DNA from 2 places in the Alishewanella sp. BS5-314 genome. Region 1 is predicted to be linked to the other one. Evidence: predicted binding sites of a transcription regulator. Region 1 holds the regulator's gene; the other holds the start of a gene.
The links. Region 1 encodes ArgR, which controls arginine synthesis, uptake and breakdown. Its sites were predicted from a motif close to ANTGAATANNTATTCANT; they were not measured.
Positions count from the first base shown of each region.

Region 2: the regulator ArgR is predicted to act here: its motif matches at 2,038-2,055, upstream of gltA (citrate synthase).

Region 1 is NZ_JACEHJ010000001.1:505,999-510,184, reverse strand. Features, by position in the region: gene H1D31_RS02370 (ammonium transporter) at 1-539, shown strand, start outside; gene H1D31_RS02365 (Dyp-type peroxidase) at 1,570-2,520, shown strand; gene argR (transcriptional regulator ArgR) at 2,503-2,970, opposite strand; gene mdh (malate dehydrogenase) at 3,186-4,124, shown strand.
Region 2 is NZ_JACEHJ010000002.1:1,075,331-1,079,516, forward strand. Features, by position in the region: gene sdhA (succinate dehydrogenase flavoprotein subunit) at 1-1,066, opposite strand, end outside; gene sdhD (succinate dehydrogenase, hydrophobic membrane anchor protein) at 1,067-1,414, opposite strand; gene sdhC (succinate dehydrogenase, cytochrome b556 subunit) at 1,405-1,782, opposite strand; gene gltA (citrate synthase) at 2,147-3,424, shown strand; gene H1D31_RS09445 (aminotransferase class V-fold PLP-dependent enzyme) at 3,557-4,186, shown strand, end outside.

The sequences.
Region 1 (4,186 bases):
GTGATATTGCCAATGCGCACAGTGTGGCTGTGGTGTTTCTGAATACCAACGCCGCCGCTGCCTCAGGCGTGGTCGCAGCCCTGATTACCTCGGTGATCCTGTTCCGCAAGGCCGACCTGACCATGGCGTTAAACGGTGCTCTGGCGGGTCTCGTTGCCATTACCGCAGAGCCTTCTACGCCAACACCGCTGCAAGCCTCACTGTTTGGCGCTATTGCCGGTGTGTTAGTGGTCGCGTCTATCCTGGCGCTGGATAAAATTAAAATCGATGATCCGGTCGGTGCGATTTCAGTGCACGGCGTAGTGGGCTTATATGGTTTGTTATTAGTGCCTATTACCAATGGTGATAGCAGCTTTAGCGGCCAGATCATTGGTGCCCTGACCATCTTCGGCTGGGTATTTGCCACCAGTCTGCTGGTGTGGTACCTGCTGAAGTTAGTAGTGGGGATCCGGGTCAGCGAAGAAGCCGAATACGAGGGTGTCGACAGCTCAGAGTGTGGTATCGAAGCCTATCCTGAATTTGTCGCCTCGGTAAAGTAAGCAGCCCGCAGCGTGCAGGTGGCACGTTGCGGGAGCCTGTGGGCGAAACCCTGTTAGCACCGCTAACCGGCAATCCCCACTAAACCTGAACCACCTAAACACGTCTATCCTTGTCCTTTGTCTGAATTTGACGCCCCGTGGTGAAAGCCGCGGGGTTTTTTTATCTGTCAGCGGAACTGTTGCGCCAGGCACGGGTGTGCAAAGGCAGGAGAAAATAAGGCGGCCAGAAAGGTAGCTGGTATTAGCTGAAAAAAATATTAGCGTGTATTTGGGGTAAAAAAGCTGGGGCGAAAAAAGTGAGGTAGTATAAAGGAAGCGGGCCGCAAACTGCGCGGCCACTGATTCCTGATGCATCCATTGCAACCTCGATCCCTGAGGCAAATCCTGTTCGTCCTGATGGCATCCCGCCTGAGCATCCTGCAACTGACATCCGGTCAGTATCCTGAGTTCCGGTAGTGGGCACTCCGGTGCCCGCTGGCGCATCCTGCCGTCATCAACGATGACTTATCCTATGATGGTAACGGCTATCCTTACTACCATCTGCCTGGCCGCAGCCTGCGACCCGGGATCAATATTGCCATCCAAGGCTGTCCATCAAAGCTCTTTCATCCTGCCGAGCCTTCTTCATCCTGAAGGTGTCCTGTTTCTTCCTTGTGCATCCTGCCTGTTCAGTGCATCCGGCACCTGCTGCGCATCAAAGCGCTCGACTCCTGTCGGGCATCCTGCCAGCTAACTTCCTGTCAGCTATCATTCCGTCGATGTGAGTATTATGCACCTTTGCCGCAGCTTTGGGGGCCTTGTAAGACAATTCGTATCTTAGTCATAAAGTTGTAAGATAGTAGTTAATTTGAATAAGTTATTTAAATACAGTCGCTTAATTGATTCTGTCCCTAAGGTGGTGGCTTAAAATAGCGTTTTGGCTGCGTCTTTTGTGAGATATATCTCACAAACTTTCGGGGGATTAAGCTTAGACTGATTTAGGGTATACTAGGGGCAAGGATATTAAACAGACCGGAACTCTTACACTGGCATGGCGCGGGAACAATTAGGCATTTGTGCCGAAGCAAATTTACATGCGAGTTATTTGTTGTGTAATGTCCTGGATGGGCAGGAAGCCATTTTGCGGCAAAAGCTGCTGCGCATTCCACAAATGTTGCAACGCTTGGCCGAACATTTTTCGGAGTCGATGCTAACCGGTCTGGTGGCTATCAGTAGTCATTATTGGGATAGCCTTTATCCCTGGCAACGTCCGGCAGGCTTACAGGCCTTTCCGGTACTACCTTCAGAGCATCTGGCAGTGAGCTGCAGTATGGCTGATTTACTGATCCAGGTCAGATCGGATCGCTTGGATGTAAACTATATTGCGCTACAACAGATCCAGCAGCTGTTGCTGGCGAATATTGAAGTGTCTGAGCAACTCTCCGGCTTCCGTTATTTGGATGGCAGGCAACTTACCGGTTTTCCGGATGCGCCGCAGAATCCCCGCGGTATAAAACGGCGTCAGGCTGCTTTGGTGCCTGCTGTTGATTCCCCCATGTTCGCTGGCGGTAGTTATTTGCATTTTTATCGCGCCAACCTGGACCTGAAACACTGGCAGCAACTGACCGTAGCGCAACAGGAAGAGATTCTGGGGTTTGCGAAAACCGATGGCAAGCCGCTACCGGCTGAGCGACTGCTGCCTAACAGCCATCTTCAGTGCAGTCTGGCTGGCGGGTTAGCGCCGCTCCCTCTGCTGCAACAAAATATGCCTTTTTCGCAGGGCAATAGTCAGGGCCTGTTGGTGCTGAACTTTAGTCATCAGGCCGAGCGCTTTGCACAGCAATGGCATTACCGCTTAGGCTTAAATGAAGGGCGATATTACGACAGCCTGCTGGATTTCTACCGCATCGATTTGGCCGCGGCCTTTTTTGTTCCTGCTCTGGGCTTTCTGGAGGCTGCCGCTAATGGCAGCCTTGGTACATCCTCAGACCTTTTCGAATAACTCCGTCACTTTTTGCAGCGTAAAATCGATATTTTTCACGCTAATCGGCGCAATAAAAATCGTATCGTCCCCCGCTATGGTCCCCAATACGCCTTCCGCCTTGCCAACGGAATCCAGCAAGCGGGCAATCAGTTGCGCCGCGCCCGGGCTGGTACGGATAATAATCATCACATCGTTGTGTTCGATATCCAGCACTAGCTGCCGTAGCGGGCTTTTGGTGGTCGGTACTCCCAGCTCCGGTGGCAGGGTGTAGACCATTTCCTGTCGGGCATTACGGGTGCGCACCGCACCGTATTTGCTCAGCATACGGGAGACTTTGGACTGACTAACGTTATCAAACCCTTCTTTTTTCAGCGCGTCGACAATTTCGCCCTGAGAACCAAAACTTTCCGTTTTCAATAAGGCTTTAAACGCATGGATCAGCGCTTCCTGGCGGTTTTGTTTTGTCATAGTTTGAGTTTCCGCATTATTCGTTAGACGGATACTAACAAAAATCGCGCAACAATGCAGTTGGTACAGTAAAATAGCCTTTACGCTTTTAAGGCGCTCTGGCGAAGGCAAAGTCGCCGAAATTGCTTAGACTTTAGGCGTAAGATATTTGTAATTTCGCGGCCATTTCAGTATTGTTGGCGCGGTTATTCTGAACTGTAAAATTGGAGAGAATCATGAAAGTTGCCGTATTAGGTGCAGCCGGTGGTATCGGTCAGGCACTGTCTTTATTACTGAAATTAGATTTACCTGCCGGCACAGACTTAGCCTTATATGATCTGGCTCCAGTAACACCGGGCGTGGCGGTAGATTTAAGCCATATCCCAACCGCAGTAAAAGTAACGGGTTATGGTAAAGAAGACCTGAGCAAGGCGCTCCTTGGTGCTGATATCGTGATGATCCCTGCTGGTATGCCGCGCAAGCCAGGTATGGACCGCTCTGATTTATTCAATATCAACGCCGGCGTAGTAAAAACCCTGGCCGAAGCCATTGTTGAAAATTGTCCGAAAGCGCTGGTGGGTATTATCACTAACCCGGTCAATACCACTGTGGCTATTGCTGCTGACGTGTTCAAAAAAGCCGGTACTTACGATCCGCGTCGCCTATTCGGTGTGACGACGCTGGACGTGATCCGTGCTGAAACCTTCGTTGCTGAATTAAAAGGCAAAAGCCCTGTTGATGTAGCCGTGCCTGTTATCGGTGGTCACAGTGGCACCACTATCCTGCCATTATTATCACAAGTGGCTGATATCAGTTTCTCTGATGAGGAAGTGAAATCTTTAACTCACCGCATTCAGAACGCCGGTACTGAAGTGGTTGAAGCTAAGGCGGGTGGCGGATCGGCTACACTGTCTATGGGTCAGGCTGCTGCCCGTTTCTGTTTGTCTTTGGTTAAAGGTTTACAAGGTAAAACGGTTACTGAATACGCTTATGTAGAAGGTAACGGTGAATACGCCCGTTTCTTCGCTCAGCCAATCGTACTGGGCAAAAACGGTGTAGAACACCTGCTGCCAATCGGTGAGCTGAGTGCTTTTGAACAAAAAGCCATGACTGATATGTTAGGCACCCTGAAAGCCGACATTACGCTGGGTGAAGAGTTCGTTAAGAACAACTAAGCCCGGTCGTTGCTATAACAATAAAGGCGCCGTTGGCGCCTTTATGTTTTTGCGGATTCGGT
Region 2 (4,186 bases), on a different contig from region 1:
TATAGTGACAGGTTGGAATAACCGGAATTGGCTCTTTTACCGGATCAACGTGTGCGAAGGTGCGTGACAATTCACAAATACCTGGCAGACGGCTTTCCAGCACTTCTTCACCTAAGTGATCCAGTTTCAGCTTGATGTGTACGCCCCAAGGACCATCACAACCGCGGCCTTCACGGATTTCAGTCATCATGGCGCGGGCTACCACGTCACGGCCGGCTAAGTCTTTGGCGTTTGGTGCATACCGCTCCATAAAGCGTTCACCGTCTTTATTCAGCAGGTAGCCACCTTCACCACGGCAGCCTTCGGTTACCAGCGTACCGGCACCGGCGATACCGGTTGGGTGGAATTGCCACATTTCCATATCCTGCAGCGGCACACCGGCACGCAGGGCCATACCAACACCATCACCGGTATTGATGTGGGCATTCGTCGTCGAGGCGTAGATACGGCCGGCACCGCCCGTTGCTAATACGGTCGCTTTGGCTTTGAAGTAAACAATCTCACCGGTCTCGATATCGATAGCGGTACAGCCTACTACGGCACCGTCCTGATTCTTTACCAGGTCGAGCGCGTACCACTCAGAGAAGACCTGAGTACGGTTTTTAACGTTTTGCTGATACAGCAGGTGTAACAGCGCATGGCCGGTACGGTCAGCAGCGGCAGCAGTACGGGCAGCCTGCTCACCACCGAAATTCTTCGACTGACCGCCGAATGGGCGCTGATAGACGCGACCGTTTTCAAAACGAGAGAACGGTAAGCCCATATTTTCCAGCTCGGTAATGGCTTCCGGGCCGGTTTTACACATATATTCAATGGCGTCCTGGTCACCGATATAGTCCGAGCCCTTAACGGTATCGAACATGTGCCATTCCCAGTTATCTTCATGGGAGTTACCCAGTGCTACCGTAATACCGCCCTGGGCAGATACAGTGTGCGAACGGGTTGGAAACACTTTAGACAATAAGGCGCAAGTTAAACCAGACTGGGTGATCTGTAACGCCGCACGCATACCTGCACCACCGGCCCCAATAACGATGGCATCAAATTCTCTTACTGGAATAGTCACTTAAGCACCCCACAACACAAATAAACCTACTGCCACATACGCGAAGGCAATCACATAAAGTACGAACTGTAATACGGCGCGGATACGGGCGCATTTCACGTAGTCAGTCAGTACCTGCCATAACCCGATACGGGTATGGATAGCGATAGAGATCAGGGCAAGTAAGGTAAATACTTTTACAAAGAGGTTGGCAAAGAGTGCATGCCAGACTTCAAAGGTCACTTCAGGGGTGAACAGGAAGAAACCCAGGATAAACAAGCTATATAACGCCAGCACCACCGCCGACGCGCGCAGAGAAACATAATCCTGAACGCCATCGCGCTTCAGGCTTGCCTGATTCAGAACCATACCCAAACTCCTGCTAAAACGGCTAATACAATCCACAAACCTATGGTCAGGTTTGCACTCAGGTTACCGGACTTCAGTTCTTCCCAGTGCCCCAGATCCATAATCATATGGCGAATGCCACCTAACAGGTGGTAAATCAGTACCGTGATAGTGCCCCAAGCGATAAATTTCGCTAAATGTGAATTTAGCAAGGACTTCACGTAGTCAAAGCCTTCTGCGCTTTGCAATGAAGTCGCCCATGCCCAGATCACAAACAGCAGTGCGAAAAACATTGCTACACCAGTAACCCGGTGCAGAATAGAAGCTTTGGCAGTCGCAGGTAGAGAGATAGTCGATAAATCGAGATTTATTGGTCTTTGCTTTTTCACAGTTTCTTGCCCATCGATGCCCGTGTAGAGCGTAGTTGTCATTATTGTCGCTGTAAAACCAGTGACATCCCAACGCCAATATACTCTTTATGCCCCAAGCTGGTTCAGCAAAAAAGCTGGTGTCAGGTGAACTGCTTTTACGCCGCCAATAGTATATATTTCATAAAAGGCTATTACAATTTTTGTTTGGTTTTACACGGAAAATTCCGCAGATGGAAATTTACATAAATTGTCAAAAGCAGCAATACGACTAGAGTCGAATACTTATTCAACGATTAGTCTTTAGAATTGACTTTCAGGTGTGGTTTGCGAGTAGAATAGCCCAAACCCTAATATCCGATACTACAACAATAGGAGAAATCCAATGGCAGATAAAAAGGCCGTCGTGCAGATTGATGGTAAGACCTTCGAGCTACCGATCTATTCTGGCACGGCAGGCACTGACGTAATCGACGTACGTACTCTCGGGCAACAGGGCTACTTCACTTTTGACCCGGGCTTTATGTCTACCGGCTCCTGTGAATCGAAGATTACCTATATCGATGGCGACAATGGCGTATTGCTGCACCGCGGTTATCCGATTGAACAACTTGCTGAAAAATCAAATTATCTGGAAACCTGTTATTTACTGTTAGAAGGTGAATTACCGACTGAACAGCAGTATCAGGACTTCGTAAAGACCATTACCCGCCACACCATGGTTCACGAGAAAATCGCTGCTTTTTTCCAGGGTTTCCGCGTTGATGCCCACCCAATGGCGATGCTGTGTGGTGTCGTTGGTGCCATGTCGTCTTTCTATCATTCCGATTTAGACATCAACGACCCAATGCAGCGCAAGCGTAGTGCGCACCGTTTAATTGCCAAGCTGCCTACTATTGCAGCTATGGCTTATAAGTACACTGTCGGTCAACCATTCGTCTATCCACGCAACGAACTGAGCTACTCAGAAAACTTCCTGCATATGATGTTCTCAGTGCCGGCAGAAGAGTACAAAGTCAGCCCGGTATTAGCAAAAGCGATGGACCGCATCTTTATGCTGCACGCTGACCATGAACAGAACGCTTCAACCTCAACAGTGCGTTTAGCCGGTTCATCAGGCGCTAACCCTTATGCCTGTATCGCTGCAGGTGTGGCGTCATTATGGGGGCCGGCACACGGTGGCGCCAACGAAGCCTGCCTGAAGATGTTACAACAAATTGGCTCTGTTGATCGTATCCCAGAATTTGTCGCCCGCGCCAAAGACAAGAATGACTCTTTCCGTCTGATGGGCTTTGGTCACCGCGTGTACAAGAACTTTGACCCACGGGCTAAAGTAATGCGTGAAACCTGTCATGAAGTACTGAGCGAGCTGAATATTAAAGATCCACTGCTGGATGTGGCGATGGAGCTGGAGCGTATTGCGCTGTCAGACCCGTACTTTATCGAGAAGAAACTGTATCCAAACGTCGATTTCTACTCTGGTATCATCTTAAAAGCTATTGGCATTCCAACCAGTATGTTCACTGTGATCTTCGCCATGTCACGTACTGTTGGCTGGATTTCACACTGGGATGAAATGCTGTCGGATAAAGGCCATAAGATCGGTCGGCCGCGTCAGCTGTATACCGGCTATACTGCCCGTGATTATGTCAGCAAGAAATAATATTTTTTGCTAAATATCAAAGCGGCCTGAGGCCGCTTTTTTATTTTTTGCATTTTTATGCACACTGTCGTTCGATAAATTGGCCATAAATTGGCATAATTATGCCATTGGTGTTATGGAGTCCAAGTTCTCATGTCAAGTTTCGATGCCCTGGCCTTCCGGCAGTTTTTTCCGTTTTTTAACCATAACCCGGAGTGGATCTATCTGGATACCGCAGCCACCAGCCAGAAACCACAGCAGGTGATCGACACCGAGTTGGCATTTTATCAGCAGCAAAATAGTAACGTGCATCGCGGTGCCCACCAGCTAAGCCAGCACGCCACTGCGGCCTTTGAAGCAGCCCGGGACAGCGTGCAACAATTTCTGAACGCGGCATGCCGCTCTGAAATCATCTTTACCAGCGGCACCACTGCCGCCTTTAACCAACTGGCGTTTGGTTTAATGGATACCATTCTCAAGCCCGGCGACCGGATCCTGATTTCCGCGCTGGAGCATCACGCCAATATTGTACCCTGGCAGCTACACTGCCAAAGTCGTGGTGTGCAGCTGGATGTGATCCCTCTGGATCAGCAGTTAATGCCTGACCTTGACGTCTACCAGCAGTTATTGGCGCTCAAACCTAAGATTGTCAGCCTGACCCAGGTATCCAATGCGCTGGGGCATATTCTGCCCTTAGCAACTATGTTACGGGCAGCTAAAGCCGCAGGGGCAATTACCATAGTGGATGGGGCTCAGGGCATAAGCTGGCAGGTACCGGACGTG